DNA from 4 places in the Bradyrhizobium sp. BRP56 genome. Region 1 is predicted to be linked to each of the others. Evidence: predicted binding sites of a transcription regulator. Region 1 holds the regulator's gene; each other region holds the start of a gene.
What was found. Region 1 encodes LexA, which represses DNA repair genes until DNA is damaged. Its sites were predicted from a motif close to TGTTCNNNNTGTGTTCNG; they were not measured.
Positions count from the first base shown of each region.

Region 2: the regulator LexA is predicted to act here: its motif matches at 2,764-2,781, upstream of ruvC (crossover junction endodeoxyribonuclease RuvC).
Region 3: the regulator LexA is predicted to act here: its motif matches at 1,719-1,736, upstream of dinB (DNA polymerase IV).
Region 4: the regulator LexA is predicted to act here: its motif matches at 3,955-3,972, upstream of I6F38_RS21735 (single-stranded DNA-binding protein).

Region 1 covers NZ_JADYVV010000002.1:310,939-316,975, reverse strand. The annotation lists gene glyA (serine hydroxymethyltransferase) at 1-920, shown strand, start outside; gene I6F38_RS03240 (hypothetical protein) at 1,038-1,184, shown strand; gene I6F38_RS03235 (HAD family phosphatase) at 1,617-2,243, shown strand; gene glp (gephyrin-like molybdotransferase Glp) at 2,270-3,481, shown strand; gene lexA (transcriptional repressor LexA) at 3,725-4,429, shown strand; gene I6F38_RS03220 (hypothetical protein) at 4,686-5,114, shown strand; gene I6F38_RS03215 (hypothetical protein) at 5,260-5,487, shown strand; partial or broken gene I6F38_RS03210 (ComEC/Rec2 family competence protein) at 5,484-6,037, opposite strand, start outside.
Region 2 covers NZ_JADYVV010000083.1:12,849-18,885, forward strand. The annotation lists gene I6F38_RS37775 (metallophosphoesterase) at 1-114, opposite strand, end outside; gene ruvB (Holliday junction branch migration DNA helicase RuvB) at 354-1,403, opposite strand; gene ruvA (Holliday junction branch migration protein RuvA) at 1,597-2,214, opposite strand; gene ruvC (crossover junction endodeoxyribonuclease RuvC) at 2,211-2,738, opposite strand; gene I6F38_RS37795 (YebC/PmpR family DNA-binding transcriptional regulator) at 2,911-3,657, opposite strand; gene I6F38_RS37800 (methyl-accepting chemotaxis protein) at 3,871-5,649, shown strand; gene I6F38_RS37805 (methyl-accepting chemotaxis protein) at 5,847-6,037, shown strand, end outside.
Region 3 covers NZ_JADYVV010000005.1:31,637-37,673, forward strand. The annotation lists gene I6F38_RS05500 (hypothetical protein) at 1-794, opposite strand, end outside; gene I6F38_RS05505 (hypothetical protein) at 1,123-1,389, opposite strand; gene dinB (DNA polymerase IV) at 1,798-3,045, shown strand; gene I6F38_RS05515 (hypothetical protein) at 3,160-3,369, shown strand; gene pyk (pyruvate kinase) at 3,451-4,866, opposite strand; gene I6F38_RS05525 (glycerate kinase) at 4,870-6,037, opposite strand, start outside.
Region 4 covers NZ_JADYVV010000030.1:86,048-92,084, forward strand. The annotation lists gene gyrA (DNA gyrase subunit A) at 1-2,407, opposite strand, end outside; gene I6F38_RS21730 (DUF2306 domain-containing protein) at 2,632-3,030, opposite strand; gene I6F38_RS21735 (single-stranded DNA-binding protein) at 3,290-3,784, opposite strand; gene I6F38_RS21740 (outer membrane beta-barrel protein) at 4,233-4,979, shown strand; gene I6F38_RS21745 (outer membrane beta-barrel protein) at 5,236-5,895, shown strand.

The DNA.
Region 1 (6,037 bases):
CGATGGACCTGTCACACGGCGGCCATCTCACCCATGGCGCGCCGGTGTCGCACATGGGGCGGCTCTTCAACTTCGCCCGCTACAAGACGCAGCCGTCAAACGGCGGCGCCATCGATTTCGATGAGCTCCGCGCCATGGCCCGGCACGTCCGTCCGAAGCTGGTGCTGTGCGGCTACAGCTCTTATCCGCGCGATCTGGATTATGCGTCCTTCACGAGCATTGCCGATGAGGTGGGTGCGCTGACCATGGCGGACGTCAGCCATTACGGCGGCCTGATCGCCGGCAACGCCTTGCGCAATCCGCTCGATGCGGGTTTCGACGTGATGACGACGACATCGCACAAGACGCTTCGCGGACCGCGCGGCGGCATCGTTCTCTGTCGCCGGGAGTTCGCCGGCAAGATCGACGCGTCGGTGTTTCCGGGACTGCAGGGAGGTCCGCACATGAACGTTGTGGCCGGAACCGCGGTCACGCTGAAGAAGGCATCGACGTCCGATTTTCAGGCCTATGCAAGACTGGTCATGCGCAACGCGAAGGTCCTGGCCGAAGCGTTGATGGAACGCGGCATGACGTTGATCACCGGCGGAACCGACAATCACATGATGGTTGTGGATACGGTGGCCAGCGTCGGCCTGGACGGCGGCGCGGCCGAGAACATCCTCGACGCCGTCGGGATCACCGCAAACAAGCAGATCATTCCCGACGATCCGCGGCCGCCGCTCAGGCCGAGCGGCATCCGCCTCGGGACGCCGGCGGCGACCACGCGCGGCATGGGCGAGCCCGAAATGCGCCTGATCGCCGAACTCATTGCGGAATCCCTCCGGTCGAAGGGAGATGCAGCGGTCGTCAAGCGACTGAGGTCGAACAGCGTCGAGATGTGCCGCGCTTTCCCCGTTCCTGGGATCGGGCCGCCCTCATAGGCGGCCGAGCCGCGTTCCTGTTCCGCGTCCGTCGCGTCACTCGGCCGGATGTGCGGCCTACATGGGGACGTCGTGAAGGTTCCCGAAAAGGACCGGAACGGAAATTGATGCTGTTCGTTGGACCGCATGATCTCGAAAGACGGAGCGTCCAACGCCGTGACCCGGAAAACCTTGCAAGCCCGCTCGGAACAGGCGCTCGTCGTCATCATTCTCAGCACCGGTGCGCTGATCGGTTACCTCGGCCTGGCGCTGTCCAGGCTGTGAGAGCTACGCCCGGCGGGCATCAACCGCCGGCGGGCATCAAGCTGCTTGGTGCCTAAAGCTCACGCGCGTGCCACTGAGTTGCCCCGACGGGGCAAGCCCCGCAGCAAAAATATAGGGTGAAACGAAGAGCAAAGCTCGGACAGATCATGTCGCGAGAATGCGGATGTTTGACGCACAAGCGACGACACCCGCCGTCGTCCCGGCGAAGGCCGGGACCCATTACCCCAAATCTCAATTGTTGCGCGACGCTGGGGCCACGATCCCGTTCCTGATCAAATGCGGTGGTTATGGGTCCCGGCCTTCGCCGCGACGACGGTGTTGTGCGCGGGAACGGTATCGCGATGAATGCAACGCCACGTACAATCCACACACCGGTCACTGAAATCGAGGACATTGCCGCCTGCCAGCAATTCTCGTACACGGTTTCACGCAATGACCTCGCAATTCACTCCCAACTCCGTCGACGTGCTGCTGTTCGATATCGGCCGCGTCGTGCTCGACATCAACTTTGACAAGGTGATGGCGCACTGGGCGCAGCATGCCGGGTGTGCGCCCGCCGAGCTCGCCACGCGCTTTGTCGTCGACGACAGTTTCAAGCATCACGAGATCGGCCGGATCGACGACGCGGCATTCTTCGAGAATCTGCGCCGGACGCTCGGCATCAACATCACGGACGCCCAGTTCCTCGAAGGCTGGAACGCGATCTTCACCGGCGAGATGCCGGGCATCGCCCCGCTGCTCGCGGCGGCCGCCGAGCGGATGCTGCTCTACGCCTTCTCCAACACCAATCCGGCCCATGTCGCGCATTTCTCGGTCACCCATGCCGAGCTGCTCAGCCATTTCCGCAACGTCTTCCTGTCCTCGAGCATCGGCTTCCGCAAACCGGACGCCGAGGCCTACGATCATGTGGTAAAAGCCATCGGCGTGCCGGCGTCGCGGATCCTGTTCTTCGACGACCTGGCCGCTAATATCGAAGGTGCGCGGGCGCGCGGCCTTCATGCTATCCACGTGACGTCGACGGATGACGTGGCAAGGGCTTTGACCGCACTTGGAATTTGAACATTAGGAATTGAGGAGCTCTGAGCGTGGCCCTGATGCCGGTTGCCGATGCCCTGTCCGCCGTCCTCGCCGGCGCCGAACCGCTGCCGGAGGAGATGGTCGCGCTCGATGCCGCCTACCACCGCACGCTTGCGCACGACCTCGCGGCGCTCCGCACCCAGCCGCCGCAGCCGATGTCGGCGATGGACGGCTATGCGGTGCGCGCCGCCGATGCGGCTGATCTAAAGGCCCGGCTCAAGGTGATCGGCGAAGTCGCCGCCGGCCGGCCGTTCGAGCGGACGGTCGGCGCCGGCGAGGCGGTGCGGATCTTCACCGGCGGCGTGATTCCCAATGGCGCCGACGCGGTGATCATCCAGGAGGACACCGCCGTCGACGGCGACCACATCACGATCACGGAGGCCGCCAGCGTCGGGCGGCACATCCGCCCGGCCGGGGTCGACTTCCGTGAGGGCGAGGTGCTGCTCGCCGGCGGCAGCCGCCTGTCCGACCGCGCGCTGTCGCTGGCGGCCGCCATGAACTATCCGGAACTTGCGGTGCGGCGCCGCCCGAAGGTCGCGGTGCTGGCGACCGGCGACGAGCTGGTGATGCCGGGCTCGCAGCCCGGTCCCGGCCAGATCGTCTATTCCAACGGCTACGCGCTGCGGGCGCTGGCGCGCGCCGAAGGGGCCGAGACCGTCGACCTCGGCGTTGCCGCCGACACGGTAGAGGCGACCACGGCGGGCATCCGCCGGGCACGCGAGGCCGGCGCCGATGTCCTGATCACGACAGGCGGCGCCTCGGTCGGCGACCACGATCTCGTCAAGCGGTCGCTGGAAGCCGAGGGCGTCGAGATGGCGTTCTGGCGGATTGCGATGCGGCCCGGCAAGCCGATGATGCATGGCCGGCTCGGCGCGATGCGGGTGATCGGTCTGCCCGGCAATCCGGTGTCGTCCTATGTCTGCGCCTTCCTGTTCCTGGTGCCGTTGATTCGGGCGCTGAGCGGCCGGAAAGTGATTCATCATCGCCGCGCGAGCGCCCTGCTCGGCCGCGACCTCGCCGCCAACGACCAGCGCGAGGACTATCTGCGTGCGCGGCTCGAAGCGCGCGAGGACGGCACGCTGATCGCAACGCCGGTGACGCAGCAGGACTCGTCGCTGCTCGGGAATCTCGCTGCGGCACGGGCACTTCTCGTGCGTCCGCCGTTTGCGGCAGCTGCCGTCAAGGGCAGCGAATGCGAGATTCTGACACTGCCCGAATAGGGTTTTCGCGCCCCGCCGATTGTGCGTTGCCCGACACGTTCACCGGAAATTAAGTGGTTGCGGAACACATATCGAACATATAGTGTCCGTTCATGATTTGTTTCGAGTACTGGTGTCTACAATCGGGAAGCTGCATGGAAGCAGGTGCATTGAGCACATGCTCCTGAGGTCAGGCCCGGCCTGCAGGCCCCACCAGAAGAGTCTCGGAATCGAACGACGCTATCAACCGGGGGAATACTCGAGATGCTCACGCGCAAACAGTACGAACTACTGCGTTTCATCAATGAACGTCTGAAAGAGGCCGGCGTACCGCCCTCCTTCGACGAGATGAAGGATGCGCTCGACCTGCGCTCGAAGTCCGGTATCCACCGCCTGATCACTGCGCTGGAGGAGCGCGGCTTCATCCGCCGCCTGCCGAACCGCGCCCGCGCCATCGAGGTCATCAAGCTGCCCGAACTCTCGGCCGGCGGCGGCAACGGCCGCCGCGGCTTCACGCCCAGCGTCATCGAAGGCACCCTCGGCCGGCGCGCCAGCACGCCGCCGATTGCCGAGGATGACGGCAACCGTCCGGTCGCGGTCCCCGTGATGGGCCGGATCGCCGCCGGTACGCCGATCGAGGCGCTGCAGACCCGCAGCCACACCATCAGCGTGCCGCCCGACATGCTCGGTGCCGGCGAGCACTATGCGCTCGAGGTGCGCGGCGACTCGATGGTCGATGCCGGCATCCTCGACGGCGACATGGCGCTGATCCAGCGCAACGACGTCGCCAATACCGGCGACATCGTGGTGGCGCTGATCGATGAGGAGGAAGCCACCCTGAAGCGCTTTCGCCGCCGCGGCGCATCGATCGCGCTCGAGCCGGCCAACACCGCCTATGAAGTGCGCATCCTGCCGCCGAACCGGGTCCGCATCCAGGGCAAGCTGATCGGCCTTTATCGCAAATACTGAATTGCAAATACTTGCGGCGGCCGGGAACGAGCAACACGTCGGATCGTTCCTTGCATGATAGTGTAGCGTACGGCCTGCCCGATGCGCTCCGATACCTCTCGCGCAGCGTCGCGTGTTTGTGATCGGAGCGATCTCGGACCAGTCGTACAATCGCCCAGAAACGAGCAGACGCTCGTTCGCTATCGTCCACTCTGGTAGAGGCCCTAATGCCTCAAGGAGAGGCACGGGTCGCTACCTCGAAATGAGGAGCCATCCGATGTGTGACTATAGTCTGCACGCCGTGGCATCGCGCCCCGCCATTGTCGGAGAGACGCTGATCACGACGACGTTCCGCGGCACGTCGACCCGCGGCTTTGCTTCGGAGAATGACCCCACTGTCGCGGTCTGCATGCTGCCGGGCACCGAGCTCGCTTTCGCCGAGAACGTTCGCTACGACAGCCGCTGGATCTGGACCAAGACGCTGAACTATCGCGTCGGCGTGTTCAACGAAGTCGAGCCCGACGTGCCTGATCGGCATCATGACGCGGTCGAATTCCCCGACGGCAGCCATGTGCTGGTGACTCAGCTGGTCGAGGGACAGCGCGTTAGCGTGCTGCAATTGCCGGCGCTGCATCCGCCGGTCGAGCAGAAGCCGAAGGTTGTGGAGCGGCGGCCCTCCGCATTCGCAACGCTGTTTTTGGGTTGAGCGCATCGTCGCCGCGGAATGAGCTGTTCGGCGGCGGATGACCTAAGCAATTTCGGGCGACCCCGGACTCCCGCTTCCGGGGCGCAGAAGGAGATTTGCGTCGGCCGGCACCTTGGCGCATCATCAGGCACGGAGGACGTGCGCGGTGGTCGATAAGGTCACATGGCAAAAGGCTGGACGCGTCACGGAACCGGGCCGCTACATGTTCCGGTTCGGTTGGCTGACGGTAACGGCCGACGACCTGAAAGTCTGGGAGCAATTTCCCGAGGCTTCCTTCACCCTCGTCAAGAAGCCCGACGCCGGCCCCGACTCCGACGAATACCATCTCGGCCTGTTCGAGCTGCCGAGCGCGCCGTCGCCGGACCACGGCTAATCATCGCCCTGCAGATCGGTCTCGGCCGGCGTCGCATCCACCGCGGGCCGCGGCGCGACGGCGGGCGCGCGCAGCGTCGTCTCGCTCTCGCCGTCGCCGGGAACCGCCGGCGACCACGGCCGGTCGATCCCGCCGGGCTTGACCGCATCGACGGCGTAGCCGTCCCTGCTCCGTCGCAGCACCAGCGCGCCGTGGCGGCGCAGCCGCTCGGCATCGATCACCGATGCCGCGCAGCCCTGCGGCGCCGGCCGCGTCGTCACGATCAGGCCTGCGCGCTCGCAGTCGTCCGCCAGCGCCTCCGGCCGGGTCGCCAGCGCGACGAAGGCGCCGCCGGGTCCTTGGGTCACGCAGCCGCCGGCATCGCACGAGACGCCCTCGCCAAGCGACGCATCGGTGGCGGTGCGCGCGTCGGCGTCCGCCGCCAGCCACTCCTTGACCAAAAATGCATCCTTGGCGCTGTGCATCAGATGCAGCCGTCCATCACCGCCACGCACCGCGACGTTGCGGCCGTCGCCCGAGATCAGCACGTCCGGCTGCGGCACCCTGAGCG
Region 2 (6,037 bases), on a different contig from region 1:
GTAGCGCGTGAGCGCGAGGCGGACGACCGGCTCGCTCAAGCCATAGGCCGCGGTCGAAGCAGTGGCGGCGGTCAATCCGCCGAACCCGCGCAGAAAATGACGACGTGAAATCATGGACGTGTGATCGGTGATGCCTGGCGCTTGTCGAAAACGTTTGAGTTATCATAGGCCCTTTGATTGGAGCGAAATTTGGCCGCGTTTGTGCAGACGGCCTGCAGAGATGCCGCAATGGTTAGCGGGCAAGGTTACTGGCAAGTGCGATGCGCTGCATCAACACGTCTCTTCACGACTTCGGGAGCGGAGGGCTTTTGCTTCAGCATGAAGAACCGCTTCGCGCTCTTCCGGATCATGCGTCAGTCCTCGTCGCCGTTGCCGCCAAACAGGCCGAACTGCGAGGGGTCGCGGTTCGGCTCGGCGAGGCCGAGATGCCGGAAGGCGTGCGAGGTCAGAAGCCGGCCCCGCGGAGTACGCTGCAGATAGCCGCACTGGATCAGATAGGGCTCGATGATGTCCTCGATCGCATCGCGCGGCTCCGACAGCGCCGCCGCCATGGTCTCGACGCCGACCGGCCCGCCGCCATAGTTCAAGGCGATGGTGGTAAGGTAACGGCGATCCATTGCATCGAGCCCGGCGCTGTCCACCTCGAGCGCGCTCAACGCCCGGTCAGCGATGCCGCGGTCGACGGAATCGGCATCGGCGGCGGAGGCAAAGTCGCGCACCCGGCGCAGCAGGCGGCCGGCGATGCGCGGCGTGCCGCGGGCGCGGCGCGCGATCTCGTTGGCGCCGTCGGCCGTCATGCCGATGTTGAGCACGCGGGCACCGCGGGTGACGATCTTCTCGAGCTCTTCCTCGGTGTAGAAATTGAGCCGGATCGGAATGCCGAAGCGGTCTCGCAAGGGATTGGTGAGCAACCCCGCACGCGTCGTCGCGCCGACCAGCGTGAACTTTGACAGCTCGATCTTCACGGAACGCGCCGCCGGACCTTCGCCGATGATCAAATCGAGCTGAAAATCCTCCATCGCGGGATAGAGCACCTCCTCGACCGCCGGGCTGAGGCGATGGATCTCGTCGATGAACAGCACATCGCGTTCTTCGAGATTGGTCAGCAGCGCCGCGAGATCGCCGGCCTTCGCAATGACAGGGCCGGAGGTGGCACGAAAGCCGACGCCGAGCTCACGCGCGACGATCTGCGCCAGCGTGGTCTTGCCGAGGCCGGGCGGACCGACGAACAGCACGTGATCGAGCGCCTCGCCGCGTTTCTTCGCAGCCTCGATGAAGATCGAGAGATTCTTGCGCGCCTGGGCCTGACCGACGAACTCCGTCAGCGACTGCGGCCGCAGCGCGGTGTCACCGACATCGTCGGAGCGGCGTTCAGGCGAGACCATGCGCGACGGCGTATTCATGATGCGAGACTAACATGAGATTGTTCTCCCTCTCCCCGCTCTTGCGGGGAGAGGGTTGGGGTGAGGGGCTCCTTCCGCGAGCGCACTGTGTGTCGAGACCTGTACCCCCTCACCCGGATCGCATCTGCGATGCGATCCGACCTCTCTCCGCAAGCGGGGCGAGGTGAAGAACAGAGGCGCTCCAATCCACTGATCACTTCGACAATTCCTTCAACCCGAGCCGGATCAGCTGCGCGGTCTCGGCCTTCTCACCGGCGCTGCGCGAGGCGGCGGCGATGGCGGCGGCGGCCTGCGGCTGGCCGTAGCCGAGATTGACCAGCGCCGAGATCGCGTCGGTGACCGGACGCGGCGCGCGGTTGTTGTCGATCGCGCCTGACAGTTGCACCACCGCGGGATCGACATCGGCAAAGCCCGGCGCCTTGTCCTTCAATTCGCTGACGATGCGCTCGGCGACCTTCGGCCCGACCCCCGGCGTCCGCGCCACCGCCGCCTTGTCGCGCAGCGCGATGGCATTGGCGAGATCGGTCGGCGGCAGCGTGCCGAGCACCGCGAGCGCGACCTTGGCGCCGACCCCCTGCACGGTCTGCAGCAGGCGAAACCACTCGCGCTCGTGATCGCTGCGAAAGCCGAACAGTTTGATCTGATCCTCGCGGACATAGGTCTCGATCGAGAGCACGGCGGCGCCGCCCGGCGACGGCAACGCCTGCAACGTGCGGCTCGCGCAATGCACCTGATAGCCGACGCCGCCGACGTCGAGGATCACATAGTCCTCGCCATAGGAATCGATCAGCCCCTTCAGCTTGCCTATCATAGGCTCGCCACCCTGAGCCGCAGCGCGGTGCTCTGGCGGTGATGGGCGTGGGTGATCGCGACGGCGAGCGCGTCCGCGGCGTCGGCGGATGGCGGCTCGGCTTTCGGCAGCAGGATCTTCAGCATCACCTGGATCTGGTTCTTCTCGGCATGTCCGGCGCCGACCACGGTCTTCTTGACCTGGTTCGGCGCGTATTCGGCGACCGAGATACCAAACATTGCGGGCACCAGCATGGCGACGCCGCGCGCCTGGCCGAGCTTCAGGGTGGCCACGCCGTCCTTGTTGACGAAGGTCTGCTCGACCGCCGCCTCCACCGGTCTGTGGTCGGCGAGCACAGCGGCCAGCCCCTCATGGATCGCGAGCAGCCGGTTCGCCAGCGGCAGATCGTCCGGCGGTTCGACCGAACCGCAGGCGATATAGACGAGACGATTGCCTTCGGTCTCGATCACGCCCCAGCCGGTGCGGCGGAGACCCGGATCGATACCGATGATACGGACGGGAGAGCGAATCGGCTGGGATGTCATGGGCTAGTGATACCGCCTGCGCCGGGAGAACGAAACACAAACGGAGCCTCATACCCGGGAAAGCACAATAGCCGCAATCGTCATGCGCGGGCTTGACCCGCGCATCCATCGATCAGAGAAGCCTTTGCTTTTTGATGGATTGCCGGGTCAAGCCCGGCAATGACAAAGCAAACTACCCGCCCATCTTCGCGATCAGAGCGTCGGACACCTCGAAATTGGCGAACACGTTCTGGACGTCGTCGTGCTCGTTGAGCAGGTCCATCAGCTTCAGCAGCTTTTCGCCGGTCTCGTCGTCGACCGCGACGGTGTTCTGCGGTTTCCAGGTCAGCGCCGCCTTGCGCGGCTCGCCGAACTTCGCCTCCAGCGCTTTTGCGACTTCGCGGAAAGTGTCCTGCGAGGCGTAGACCTCGTGGCCGGCTTCGCTGGAGACCACGTCGTCGGCACCGGCCTCGATCGCGGCATCCAGCATGGCGTCGTCGGAGGCGACCTTGGCGTCGTATTCGATGATGCCGGTGCGGTCGAACATGAAGGCGACCGAGCCGGTTTCGCCGAGATTGCCGCCCGACTTGGTGAAGAAGGAGCGGATATCGGAGGCGGCGCGGTTGCGGTTGTCGGTCAGCGCCTCGACGATGACGGCGACGCCGCCGGGGCCATAACCCTCGTAGCGGATCTCGTCATAGTTCTCGCCCTCATTGCCCGCCGCCTTCTTGATGGCGCGGTCGATATTGTCCTTGGGCATGTTCTCGGCGCGGGCCGCGACCACGGCGGCGCGCAGCCGCGGATTCATCGCCGGGTCCGGGGTGCCGAGCTTGGCCGCCACGGTGATTTCGCGGGCCAGCTTGCCGAAAAGCTTCGACTTCTGGGCATCCTGCCGGCCCTTGCGGTGCATGATGTTCTTGAATTGGGAATGGCCGGCCATGCGACGTCTCTTCGGAGCTTAGGGTCTGAACAGGAATGGAAAACGCGGCCTTATAGGCCCCTCGCGGTCAAAATCAAAGGATCGGCGGGGCCTTCCGGCGGACGAATACTACCGCAAGCCGGAATATGAGGCACTTGTTAACCATGACTTCATGCCCGGATGCGAGGATCGCCCCGTCCCGCCGCAACTTTCCACAGCCCCCAAAGAGCCCACATGGCGTTCGGTTTGTTTCGAAAGCAAGTGCCGGAGCCGGCTGCGCCGGCCGTCGCGCCGCAGGTTCCAACCGCGGCCGCAGCCCCTGAGGTCTCGACCGAGGCTGATTCGGCCAAGGATTCGTCCAAGGATTCCTCCAAGGAGATCCTGGAATTGCTGGAACTCGAGCTCGGCGCGATGATCCGCCAGCTCGAACGCGCCGCAAGCTCGGTCGCCGACGGCGCCGAGGCGACGGCGGCCAAGCTCGCCACCATCCGCGCCCGCACCGACGCGCTGACCGGCCGCAGCAGCGATGCACAGAGCACCGCGACGACGTTCTCGCAAGCCGCCGACCGTTTCACCCACTCCGCCGAGGGCATCGGGGCACAGGTGCGCAGCGCGAGCCAGCTCGCCGACGACGCCGCGGCCGCGGCGCGCGAGGCCACCGCCAATGTCGATCGCCTGCGCGAATCCTCGGCCGCGATCGGCAACGTCGTCAATCTGATCGCGCAGATCGCGCGGCAGACCACGCTGCTCGCACTGAACTCGACGATCGAGGCGGCGCGCGCCGGTGCCGCCGGCAAGGGCTTTGCGGTGGTCGCAACCGAGGTCAAGGCGCTGGCGGTGCAGACCCAGAGCGCGACCGAGGAGATCACGCGGAAGATCGAGGCGTTGCAGAAGGACGCCACCGGATCGGCGGACGCGGTGCACCGCATCTCGCAGGCGATCGAAAAGATCCGCCCGGTGTTCGAGAACGTCAAGGGCGCGGTCGCCGAGCAGAATGAAATCACCGGCGAGATGGGGCAGAATGCCGCCTCCGCTTCGCACTTCATCGTCTCGGTCGGCACCAGCGCCGGCGAGATCGACAGTGCAACGCGCGAAGCCGCCGCGCATGGCGACAATGTCGCCAAGGCCGGCAAGGCGGTGACAGCGTTCGCGCAGAAGCTGAAAGCGCGCTGCGCGGTGCTGCTGCGCCAGGACGAACGCGGCGATCCGCGCAAGAACGAGCGCCTGCCCTGCAGCCTCAAGATCGAGATCACGACCGCGCGCGGCATCGTCACCGCGCCGGTCTACGAGATCGCGATGGACGGCATTCTGATCGGCGGACCCGATGCCGAGAAGCTGCCGGTGCAGGAGACCCTGAACGCGACCTTGCAGGAGATCGGCGCGTGCCGGATCCGGATCGGCGAGCGCTCCAAGGCAGGCAGCCAGGCCCGCTTCGAGGCGGCAACCGCCGAGCTGCGCGAAAAAATCGAAGACCGGATGTGGGCGATCCACGAGGAGAACGCCGAGCTCGTCACCCGCGCGATCGAAGCCGGCAGCGCGCTGAACAAGATCTTCGAGAACGGGCTGGCGAGCGGCGCGATTACGATCGCCGACATGTTCGACACCGACTATGTCGAGATCGCAGGCACCAACCCGGTGCAGTACCGCACCAAAATGCTGGACTGGGCGGAGCGCACGCTGCCGGCGTTCCAGGAAGCATTCCTCGCCAGGGACAAGCGAATGGCGTTCTGCGTGATGATCGACCAGAACGGCTATCTGCCGGTCCATAACAAGCCCTACTCGCAGCCGCAACGGACGGGCGACGTGGCATACAACACCGCCAACAGCCGCAACCGCCGCATCTTCAACGACGCCGCGGGCCTCGCCGCCGGCCGCAACCAGCGCGCCTATCTGATCCAGACCTATGCGCGCGACATGGGAGGCGGCAACACGGTGATGATGCGCGAGATCGACGTACCGATCCGCGTGCGCGGCCGGCACTGGGGCGGTTTCCGCACCGCCTACAAGCTTTAGCGGCTTCGTAGCCCGGATGCAGCGAAGCGTAATCCGGGATGCGTGTTTCCACGGGCAGGAATCCCGGATTTCGCTGCGCTGCATCCGGACTACACAGTGCGCGCTCAGGCAAGACTGGCAGCGCGAATCACGCTTTAGGATCGGAATGGGGAATGCTGCGGCGGCCGACAGGCCGCTGTAACGGAGGAAGCGTCGATATGTCGGCCGCGCAGCTTGCAGTTCTGGATACGTCATCGGACCGAACGCTGGCCGAGCGGCTGGTGGACCAGCTCGCCGACCGCATCGGCGGCCTCGGGGTGGAACTCGCCGACATCGCCGGCAACGTCCAGGAAGTCGCGAACCGCGTCAGCAGCCAGTCCGAGCGCTTCCATCATTTGCAGACGACGGC
Region 3 (6,037 bases), on a different contig from region 1:
CGCGAGAGGTTGAGCGCGGCCTGTTCGCCTGCGCCGTCAGTCAGCTTCTTTTCCGCCTCGGCCTTGTCTTGCGCATCTTGCTGCTGGGCGGCATCGCGTCTTGCGACCTCGACCTGTTCGAGTCTGGCGAGGCGTTCCCTCAGCGGCGTGATCTCCCGCCGCAACGCGGCTATGTCCGACTTCAGCGAAGAAAGCTGACCAAGTGCAATCGCGGCGGCAACGCAAGTGACGACCGAGATCAGGCTGAGGCACGCCACCGCCAGCCCCGTCAATCCGCCTCGACGATCGGCACGACGATCCCCGACATCCTCCGCGGATCGCCGTCGCCGCGCGGCGGCGAATTTCGGCTTGATCGTGCCGAGGAAGCTGACCAGACCGGACAACCGCGCAGCCACCATGCGGTTCGCCTCTTGAAAGGAGCCGAATGCAGGCGCAGGGACGATCGGAGAGTGCGCCGGGGGGATGCCGGGAGCAGTAGCCGAATGGCCCGCGCCGGATGGCTGGCGGTCGTCGCGGTCCTCGCGCGTCATGCCGGGGAGCTCGAGATCAACGTCGTCGGGACGGTCGATCGCAGCATCCGCAACGTAATGGCGCGTGTCGGCGGCAGCGGCGTCCAATCGTTCCGTTTCCTGTTGATCGAGTCCTTCTTCAAGCGAGCGCCACAGCGAGAGCCCCGAATCGGTGATCTGCAGGCCCGCGTCGTTGATCGATGCCCATCCCGATTGGAAGACGTCGGCATCGCCAAGCTCGGACGGCCGCTTCGACTGCGTGGCCTCATCGCCGGCCGCGATCATGCGCTTGACCTCGCGGCTGACCTCGTCGATCGCGATCCGCTGCCCGGGCCTTGCGGCCAGCACACTCAGGATCGCCAGATTGAACCTCATGCGGCGCCTCGCGATGCCCCGTCAACCGGCCGTGCCGCCGTTCCGCTCCCGTGCAGGCGACGTGCGAGCCTCAGCGGGGTCGAAGCGGATCAATCATGCCGGCACGGACGTCGGTTAATCAGGGAGTCAAGCAAGTGTACCGGCTCGCCAAGGGGCAAACAATCCGGCACCAGACCTACGACAGATGGATAAGTCGGCCCGCAAACGAGACGCGTCGGGATCGTGTTCGCGGCGCGCCTCAGAGAAACTCGCGAAGTCTGGAGAGTTCGATCACATGCTCGGGTGAGAGCACGTCGGGGACGAGGGGAGGCTGCGACTTGGTGCGGATCTCGTAAAGATGTCGCGTCTTCTCGGGCTTGCTCATGAAATCCCGAATGCATTGGTCAAGCGTTCCATTGACGACCATATAGGGCGCGCGATCCTCTCGCCTCGAGTTGTTGAGAGAAGGCCATTTGTAAAGGTGGGCCGCAGCTTGGAAGTCCACCTGATGAGATTGGTCGGTCATTGCAAAATATCTAGCCGAAAAAGCCCTGCGCGGCAAAGTCAGCCGGCTGATGAGTGAGCCGGTGCGGCAATACGCGCAAGCTGCGGTCGTGCATCGCAGAAGCCGCCGTCATGCATCTCGAACGATCCGCCGATGTGCCTCGCGTTGATGCCTCGCAGCAACTCCCGCTTCGATCTCCCGCGGGCCGAGATCGAGGGCGAACGGGCGAAGCCGGCTGAAGGCAGCGCCGGCAGATGCCCTCGCGCGGCAAGCGCGCAGCGTGGCAACGCGCGTTGACGACCTGGCGTCGTTCGCGGCGCCAGCGGCCGCGATGACGTGCCGGATTGACTTGTTCCTATTTTGTTCTATTGCCAGTTTCCACGTCCGGGGACCGGCGGCTTCGGTCAGGTCAGGGATGAACGGGTCGAGATGGCAGCCGCAGCCACCATCCTTCATGCGGACCTGGATGCATTTTACGCATCGGTCGAGCAACTGCTCGAGCCGTCGCTGCGCGGCAAGCCGATCGCCGTCGGGGGCGGGGTTGTGCTGGCGGCGTCCTATGAGGCCAAGGCCTTCGGAGTGCATGGCGGCATGTCGGGGCGGGAAGCGCGCCAACTGTGCCCGCAACTTGTTTTCGTCGGCGGCCATTTCAGCGATTACCAGCGGTTGGGTGACGCGGCCATCAAGGTGATCGGCGACTTCACGCCGCTGGTCGAGCGAATTTCGATCGACGAGGCGTTTGCGGACGTTGCCGGCTGCACTCACCTGTTCGGAACGCCTGCCGAAATAGCCGCGTCGATCCGGTGGCGCGTACGCAGCGAGCTCGGCCTTCCGATCTCGGTCGGCGTCGCCCGCACCAAGCATCTGGCGAAGATCGCCTCGCAGGTCGCAAAGCCCGATGGACTTGTCGTCGTTGATCCCGACGCCGAGCTGAGCTTCCTTCACGAATTGCCGGTTGAGTTGATGTGGGGAGTAGGGCCGGTCACCAGGACCCGGTTGGACGCGATCGGTGTCGCGACGATCGGTCAGCTCACCAAATTGTCGGAACGGTCGCTGACGCACTTGCTCGGTCCGGCGGCGGGCGAGAAACTCGCCGCGCTGGCCTGGAATCGCGATCCGCGACAGCTCAAGCCACACCGGCGCGCGCGATCGGCGGGAGCACAATCGGCACTTGGCCGAAGGCCTGCGATCGAGCAAGTCATCCGGCCAACGTTGCTTCATCTCGCCGACCGCGTCGCCACGCGGCTTCGGGCGAAGTCACGGCCTGGACGAACCGTGACGGTGCGCGTCCTCTTCGCCGACCTGAAGTCGGTGACGCGCTCGATGACGCTCGATGCGCCGGTGTGCACGACCATCGTCCTGGCGCGGCTCGCCGAGAATCTCGTGCGCGCTGCTCTTGCTGACCATCCCGGCGAGAAGATCATCTCGCTGCTGGCGATCTCGGTGTCGCATCTCGAGGAGCATTGGGATCTTGCATTGGAGCTTCCACTCGGACTGGAGGACGAAGCGCTTCGGCCTGGAAGTCCGACAGGGATGGCCCGCTGGGCGGCGGACCGTGCGATCGACAAGATCCGCGATCGCTTTGGCTGGGAGGCGATCGGATATGGTTCAGCCGCGCTGGAGGCGGTTCATTCGGTGCCCGACGCGTTTCGCAAGCTTGCCGAGAGAGATCTCTAGCGTTCGCCGGTTCACGTATCTGTCACTGCATTAAGAAAAGGCAATTTGGAATCGCGCGCTTGTGAGTGGCGACCCCGTACGGTCGGCCTATTTTGAGCCTGCGGAGGGACAGCCATGAAGCACAGCGCCGAACTGATCCAGACGATGCGCGATGCGTTGGATGCGGTCATGGCAAGCGTACCGGCGGATCAATCCGTGTTCGGTCTCAAGGCCGCTGTTGCGGAATGCATCCTGCGAGCCGCAGCTCACGGCCAGACCTCGTTCGACGGGCTCGTGACGTCGGCATCCGATCAGCTTCAGTCGATCATCTCGATGCTGACCTAGGCGATCGGACGGTGCGCGACCGTCGCGTTCGCCTTGCCGCGCGGTGTGCTGATGATGCAATCGCTCGGGCCGACGGTTCTCTCAGGGCAGCGATACGACCCGTAGATTGTTGGTTGTTCCCGCTTGTCCAAAGGGAATGCCGGCGACCACGACCAGCAGATCGCGGCTCGATGCAAACTGCTCTGCTTGCGCGAATGTAGTTGCGCGCTCGACCATCTCCTCATAGCTCTGAACGTCGTCGGAAAGCACGCTGTGAGCGCCCCAAAGCAGGCACAGGCGGCGGGACACTTCGCGGCTTGGGGTGATGGCGAGGATCGGGCGGCTCGGCCGCTTGCGCGCGACGCGTGCGGCCGTGGTACCGCTCGACGTATAGGCCACAATGGCTGCGGCGTGAACGACGGAGGCGAGATCGGCCGCCGCCGTTGCCACGGCATGCGGTGGCGTTTGCTCTTCGCCGGGCTGGGTCGCCTCGACGATCGAGCGGTACATCTTGTGTTGTTCGGTGCTGCGGATGATGCGGTCCATCATCTCGACCGCCTCGCGCGGATATCGGCCTGTTGCGGACTCCGCCGACAGCATCACGGCGTCTGCGCCATCATAGATGGCGGTCGCAACGTCGGAGACTTCCGCACGTGTCGGCGTAGGGGCGGCGACCATCGAGTCCAGCATTTGCGTGGCGACGATCACGGGCTTCACCGCGAGACGGCAGGCCCGCACCAGCTCCTTCTGGCGCCCCGGCACGTCCTCATGCGGGATTTCGACGCCGAGATCTCCCCGCGCAACCATGATGGCGTCGCATAACTGGATGATATCGTCGATCCGTTCGAGCGCTGCCGGTTTCTCGATCTTGGCCATCAGGCCGGCGCGGTCCCCGACGAGGCCTCTCGCCTCGATGATATCGGAGGGCTTCTGCACGAACGACAGGGCAACCCAATCCACGCCAAGTTTCAGGCCGAACTCCAGATCGAGGCGATCCTTCGCGGTCAGCGGTGAAAGATCGAGGACCGTTCCCGGCAGATTGACGCCCTTGTGATTCGAGATCGTGCCACCGACGATCACCTTGGCTTCGATGAAATCGTCACCGAGCCCGGTAACGCGAACGCGGACCCTGCCGTCGTCGATCAGAAGGTCATGGCCGGGGGCAACGGCGGCAAAGATCTCCCGATGCGGGAGGGGAATTGCGGTTCGGTCGCCTTCCGATCCGGACAAGACGAACCGAATGGTCTCTCCGGCCATTGCGGTGATCTTTCCATCGCGCAAGGTGCCGACGCGGATCTTCGGGCCCTGGAGGTCCATCACGATGCCGATCGGCCGGCCGACGTCCTGTTCCAGCTTTCGGATCGCCGCGTGAATGCGTGCGTGATCGCTCTGTGTTCCGTGACTGAAGTTCAGGCGGAACGTATCGACGCCCGCCAGCAGCAGTGCCTCGAGCATCTCGGGGGAACTGCTTGCTGGACCAACGGTTGCAACGATCTTGGCTCGTCGATGACGACGCATGGATCACCTCGTCGGTGGCTGGCCGGCTGCGATCAGCACGGCACGGATATCATTGACGTTCGTAAGCGTCGGCCCGGTGCGCACGAGGTCTCCAAGGCGGTCGAAGAACGTATAGCTGTCATGGGCAGCCAGATGCGCCCGTGCGTCAAGCAGATTCGCGGCGGCGCGCCGCAACGTATCCGGACCGATCAAAGCGCCAGCCGCATCTTCCGTTCCATCAATTCCATCGCTGTCGCCCGCAACGGCCCAGATATCGGATGCGCCGGACAGGGCGACGGCAAGCCCCAGCAGGAATTCGGTGTTGCGGCCGCCGTGTCCCGCCGGCCCGCGCCCGATCGTCACCGTCGTCTCGCCTCCGGACAGCAGCACCGCGGGGGCAGGGCCCGGCTGCGCGTGCCTCGCGACTGATAGGGCGATGCCGGCCATCACGGTTCCGAGTTCCCGTGCCTCGCCCTCGATCGCGTCGCCGAGGATGATCGGCGTCAGGCCTTCGTCCCGGGCGGCGCTGGCCGCGGCGTCAAGCGCATGGAATGGAGCGGCAAGGATGCGGACGTCGGCATCAATCTCGCCGGGCTTGGGTGTCTCGTCCGCTTGTTCAAGCACAAGCCGCGCCGCTTCCGGCAGGTTGATGGCAAACCGGCCAACGATCTCCAGCGCATCGGCTTTTGTGCTGCTGTCCGGCAGCGAGGGACCGGAGGCAATCGCCGCGGGATCGTCGCCGGGAATGTCTGAGATCACAAGGGTCGTGACGCGGGCGGGACGGGCGGCCAGCGCCAGCCGACCGCCCTTGATCGCGGACAGATGTTTGCGGACGACGTTCATCTCGGCAATCGTCGCGCCGCTTGCAAGGAGTGCCCGGTTGACCGCCTGCTTGTCGGCGAGAGTCATCGGAGATGCCGGCAGGGTCATCAGCGCCGAGCCACCGCCGGACACCAGGGCGATGACGAGATCGTCTGCAGAAAGCCCCTCGACGGCGCGCAGCATGCGAAGGGCCGCGGTCCTGCTCGTGTCATCCGGCACGGGGTGAGACGCTTCGAGCACTTCGATACGGCCGGCTGGAACCGAATGGCCGTGGCGCGTGACGACGACACCTGAAAGCTCGACGTCAGCCCATGCCGCGTCGAGGCCCGCAGCCATTGCCGCCGACGCCTTACCCGCGCCGACGACGATG
Region 4 (6,037 bases), on a different contig from region 1:
TCAGCACCACCTGCTCGGCCGCCGACAGTTCGGCATAGCGCTCCTGCGACAGCTGGATCGCATTCGCGGTTTCCTCGCCCTCGGCCTCGACCGGCTCCTCGGTCGCAGCCTCGCCGGCCACCGCGCGGCGCATCTTCAAATAGGCCGAGCGCTCGTCCGAGGTGGTCTCGACATGGCGCAGGATCGCCAGCGAGATCAGCTTGTCGGCCTCGGGCAGCGCAATGCCGCGCACGCCCATCGAGGTGCGGCCGGTGAAGACGCGCACATCGGTGACCGGGAAACGGATGCACTGGCCGCCAGCGGCGGTCAGCAGCACGTCGTCATGCTCGGTGCAGATCTGGACGTCGACGATCGCCTCGCCTTCCCCGAGCTTCATGGCGATGATGCCGGAGCGGCGCACGTCGACGAAGTCGGACAGCTTGTTGCGGCGAACGGTGCCACTGGTGGTCGCGAACATCACGTCGAGATTGGCCCAGGAGGATTCATCCTCCGGCAGCGGCATGATCGTCGTGATGCGTTCGCCCTGCTCCAGCGGCAGGATGTTGATCAGCGCCTTGCCGCGCGCGTTCGGCGCGGCCATCGGCAGCCGCCAGACCTTCTCCTTGTAGACCTGGCCGCGCGACGAGAAGAACAGCACCGGCGTGTGCGTGGACGCCACGAACAGGCGCGAGACGAAATCCTCGTCGCGGGTCTGCATCCCGGCGCGGCCCTTGCCGCCGCGGCGCTGCGCTCGGTAGGTCGACAGCGGCACGCGCTTGACGTAACCCGCATGCGACACGGTGACGACCATGTCCTCGCGCTGGATCAGGTCCTCGTCCTCGACCTCGCCTTCCTGCTCGATGATTACGGTCTTGCGCGGGGTGGCGAACTGCTGCTTCACCTCGGCCAGTTCGGTCTTGACGATGCCCTGCACGCGGGCGCGCGAGCGCAGGATATCGAGATAGTCGGCGATCTCGGCCGCCAGCTTGTCGAGCTCTTCGGAAATCTCGTCGCGGCCCAGCGCGGTCAAGCGCTGCAGGCGAAGATCGAGGATGGCCCTGGCCTGCTCCATCGACAGCCGCAGCGTGCCGTCTTCGTTGATGCGATGCCGGGGATCGTCGATCAGCGTGATCATCGCCTCGACGTCGCGTGCCGGCCAGTCGCGCGACATCAGGGCCTCGCGCGCGGTGTTCGGATCTGGCGAGGTCCGGATGACGCGGATGATCTCATCGATGTTGGCGACCGCGATCGCAAGGCCGACCAGGATGTGGGCGCGGTCGCGCGCCTTGCCGAGCAGGAACTTGGTCCGCCGGGTCACCACCTGCTCGCGGAACGCGACGAAGATGGTGAGCAGGTCCTTCAGATTCATCGTCTGCGGACGGCCGGAATCCAGCGCCAGCATGTTGGCCGGGAAATTGGTCTGCAGCGGCGTGAACCGGTACAACTGGTTCAGCACCACGTCGGGCACCGCTTCGCGCTTCAGCTCGATGACGACGCGATAGCCGTCGCGATCGGACTCGTCGCGCAGGTCGCCGATGCCCTCGATCTTCTTCTCTTTGACGAGATCGGCGATACGCTCGACCATCGTCGCCTTGTTCACCTGATAGGGAATCTCGGTGATGATGATCGCTTCACGGTCCTTGCGGATGGTGTCGATGGTCACCTTGCCGCGCATCACGATCGAGCCGCGGCCGAGATGGTAGGCGCTGCGAATGCCCTGGCGGCCGAGGATGACGCCGCCGGTCGGGAAGTCCGGTCCGGGAATGATGTCGATCAGCTCGTCGATCGTGAGCGCCGGATTGTCGATCAGCGCCACGCAGGCATCGACCACCTCGCCGAGATTGTGCGGCGGGATGTTGGTCGCCATGCCGACGGCGATGCCGCCGGCGCCATTGACCAGAAGGTTCGGGAACCGGGCCGGCAGAACCGACGGCTCTTTCTCGGAGTTGTCGTAGTTCGGCTGGAAATCGACGGTCTCCATGTCGATGTCAGCCAGCACGGCCAGCGCCGCCTTGGTCAGCCGCGCTTCGGTATATCGATAGGCCGCCGGTGGATCGCCGTCGACCGAACCGAAATTGCCCTGGCCGTCGATCAGCGGCACGCGCAGCGAGAAATCCTGCGCCATGCGGACCATCGCGTCGTAAATCGACTGGTCGCCATGCGGGTGATATTTACCGATCACGTCGCCGACGACGCGGGCGGATTTGACGTATTTCTTGTCCGGCGTGTGTCCCTGCTCATGCATCGAATAGAGGATGCGCCGGTGCACCGGCTTGAGCCCGTCGCGCGCATCGGGCAACGCACGCGACACGATCACGCTCATCGCGTAATCGAGGTAAGACTTCTTCATCTCGTCGAGAATGGAAACGGGACGAATATCTGAGGGTCCCGGCGGCTCGCCGGGCTTGTGGTCGTCGTTATCGGACAAAGGGGAAATCCGGTCGGTTCTGCTGGGGAATCATATAGCCCATCGGGGGCCTGATAACCACCCTTGCGCGGCTCCGGCAAGCCGTTTTTCCGTTCGTTTTTTCATGCACTTACGGGTGGAGCGCCGAGGTTCCGGCGGCTTGGTCGGGAAGTGCGTGGCGAATGGCGAACAGCGGATGGAAAAATCCCTATTCGCCACCCGCCATTCGCTACTTGCCTCTCCCGTCAGTGGCCGAAAACCACCGCATGCATGATCCGCCCGGGCATGAAGGTGAACAGCCCGGCAATGACTAGCGCGCCGAAGAAAATGCCGATCATCGTGAACCTGTGGCGGCGGACATCGTGGCTCCGCGCAGCCGTGACGCCGAGCACCAGCATGGCGAGCGAGAAGATCGACAGCAGGTGGATCGGGCTCCAGGGACCGACCAGCTGGATCTGATGGATCCAGAACGAGGTTCCGGCGACCACCAGCATCAGGATCACCCAGATCCAGCCCAGGGTCCGGTGTGGCAGTGTGCCCTTGGGGGCGGCGAGCTGGATGGAGCCGAGCACGAAGGCGGCCATCGCGGCAAAGGCGTGGAGCGGGATCGCAGGCGCGGCGTCGAGCAATGGCGCGAGGCTCATGATGGCGGCTCTCGAGTGAAGCTCGCGGCCAGGCATCAAATGCCGCAGGCCAATGTAAATATCATTTACATCAGGCTGTGTCAAAGTCCAGGGAACCCGCATCCCTGTACGTCGAACCACCGAGGTTCTGACAAAGAGTTACCGGGTTATCCTCATATTCCACACGAGGAAATTGCAGGTCTAGATCGCAGCGACCGTTCCGGGAAAATGATCTTCACGGAACGGCGCCTGACGGAATCGACGGAAGCGCGACCGCTGCTCAGAACGGGATGTCGTCGTCCATGTCGCTGTTGCGGCTGCTGCCACCACCCGCGGCGACGGCGCGGCGCGGCGCCGAGCTGACCGGTCCGGCCGAGCCGAAATCGCTGCCGCCATCATCGGAGAAGCTGCTGCCCCCACCGCCACGCCCGTCGAGCATGGTGAGGTTGGAGTTGAAGCCCTGCAGCACGACTTCGGTCGAGTACTTCTCGACGCCGCTCTGGTCGGTCCATTTGCGGGTCTGCAACTGACCCTCGATGTACACCTTGGCGCCCTTCTTCAGATACTGCTCGGCGACCTTGCAGAGGCCCTCGTTGAAGATCACGACGCGGTGCCACTCGGTCTTTTCCTTGCGCTCGCCGGTGCCCTTGTCGCGCCACGTTTCCGAGGTGGCGATGGAAAGGTTTGCGATCGGACGGCCGTCCTGCGTCCGCCGGATTTCCGGATCCTTGCCGAGGTTTCCCACCAGGATCACCTTGTTCACGCTTCCTGCCATCGCATCATCTCCACTCAAAAACCGGGCGTCCGGACATTCGGCCGCCACTCTCAACCTTCGCCACTTACGTCGCAGGCGTCGTGGATGACCCTATACGCCGGTGCCGGCTCGTCGCCTTTGCCGTCGCGCGGTTATCCACGGATATCGGGATATAGCACCGGATCCGGCATCGTTCCAGTTTTGTTCGCCACAACCATCCGTAGAAGCGGCCAGTGCCGTCGGAGCGGCAGTCGATCTCGGCGCAGGCCGACGCCCGGCAGCAAGATTTAGAAAAACAGCAAACAAATCAGCAACTTGCCTTCTCGGTACTTCTCCCGCGAGTGTTGCATTTGGGAGACTGCGTTTCCGGTTGAATCAGCGTATAGCTCCAACCATGGCGCGGGCGCTCGCGTCTGGGATCGTGCTTCGGGACCGTTTGGAAGCCGATCGGGGTGCTGGGGGACTGATAATGAAGAAGTTTTTGCTCGGTACGGTTGCTCTGATTGCGTTTGCTGCGCCTGCCGCGGCCGCTGATCTCGCTGCGCGCCCGTACACCAAGGCGCCGCCGCCGGTGGTTGCCCCGATCTATGACTGGACCGGTTTCTACATCGGCGCCAACGGCGGCTGGGGCTCGAGCCACAATTGCTGGGATCAGCTCCCGGCCGGCGTCTTCCTCGCCTCTGACGGTTGCCATGACGCAACGGGCGGCGTCGCCGGTGGCCAGATCGGCTATCGCTGGCAGGCCGGCACCTGGGTGTTCGGCCTTGAAGCGCAGGGCGACTGGGCTGACCTGAAGGGCAGCAACGGCAGCGCGATCTTCCCGGGCCTGTTCACCAACCAGTCCAAGATCGACGCATTCGGCCTGTTCACCGGCCAGATCGGCTACGCCGTCAACAACGTGCTGCTCTACGCCAAGGGCGGCGCGGCGCTGACCGACAACCGCTTCAACACCTACTTCACCCCGACCGGTGTGCTCGTCGGCAGCGCCAGCGACACCCGCTGGGGCGGCACCGTCGGCGCCGGCATCGAAGTCGGCTTCGCGCCGAACTGGACCGCAGGCATCGAATACGACCACCTGTTCATGCAGGACAAGACCTACAACCTGATCGCCCCCAGCGGCACGCTGAACAGCACCATCCGCGATCGCCAGGACGTCGACCTCGTCACCGTCCGCGTGAACTACAAGTGGGGTGGCCCGGTCGTCGCGCGCTATTGATCGCGCCAGGCCGATTGATCCAGACGAAAGGCCGGCCTCCCGCCGGCCTTTTTGTTTGTGCCTGTTTGTGCGCCGGCTTTTTCGTTGCGTGTGCACGCGCACCTCACCGGGGCCGTTTTCGGTGCGTTGTGGTTTCGCGGATACACACGTTCCGGCATTTCTCTGTAGAAGCACCAGCACGTCACGCGACACTGCTGTGACGCTCTCTTCAAAATCTTTGAAGAGACAACAAGAAAATGGGACTGGGACTTTGAAAATCAGGAATGTTTTGCTGGCCTCGGCCGGCATGTTTGCACTGAGCGCTTTTGCACCGGTAATGGCCGCCGACATGGCGGCACGCGCGCCTTACGTGAAGGCTCCGCCGCCGGCCGCGATCTACAACTGGACCGGCTTCTACGTCGGTGGCTACGGCGGCTACGCCAGCGAGAACTCCGGCACCCCGAGCATGGAAGGCGGCTTCGGCGGCGGCACCATCGGCTACAACTGGCAGGCCGGCAACATCGTGTACGGCCTCGAGGTCGACGCTGCAGGCGCTGACATCGACGCGTCGGTCTCCGCGCTCGGCGTCACCGCCCGCAGCAAGATCGACTCGCTCGGCACCGTGCGCGGCCGCTTCGGCTTCGCTGTGGACAAGGTGCTGTTCTACGGCACCGGCGGCTACGCCTGGGCCAACAACGAGGTCAGCGTCACCGCGCTCGGCGTGACCGCCTCGCAGAGCAACTTCCACTCAGGCTGGACCGTCGGCGCCGGCGTCGAGGCGTTCATCGCCCCGCAGTGGTCGATCAAGGGCGAATACCTGTATCGCAGCCTCGACAGCGAGAACTATTTCGGCGTGCCGTCCGGTACGCTCGAGCTGCACAGCGCCCAGTTCGGCGTCAACTATCACTTCGGCGGCCCGATCGTCGCCAAGTACTAAGATTGATCTGCGATCAGATCGCACCGAAAGGCCGGCCTCGCGCCGGCCTTTTTGCGTAAGAGCGTTTTCGAGCGAAGCGGATTCCGGCTCGCGCAAGGAAAACGCGTCAAAGCGGGAATCTGGAGCCCCCGTTCCGATTCCA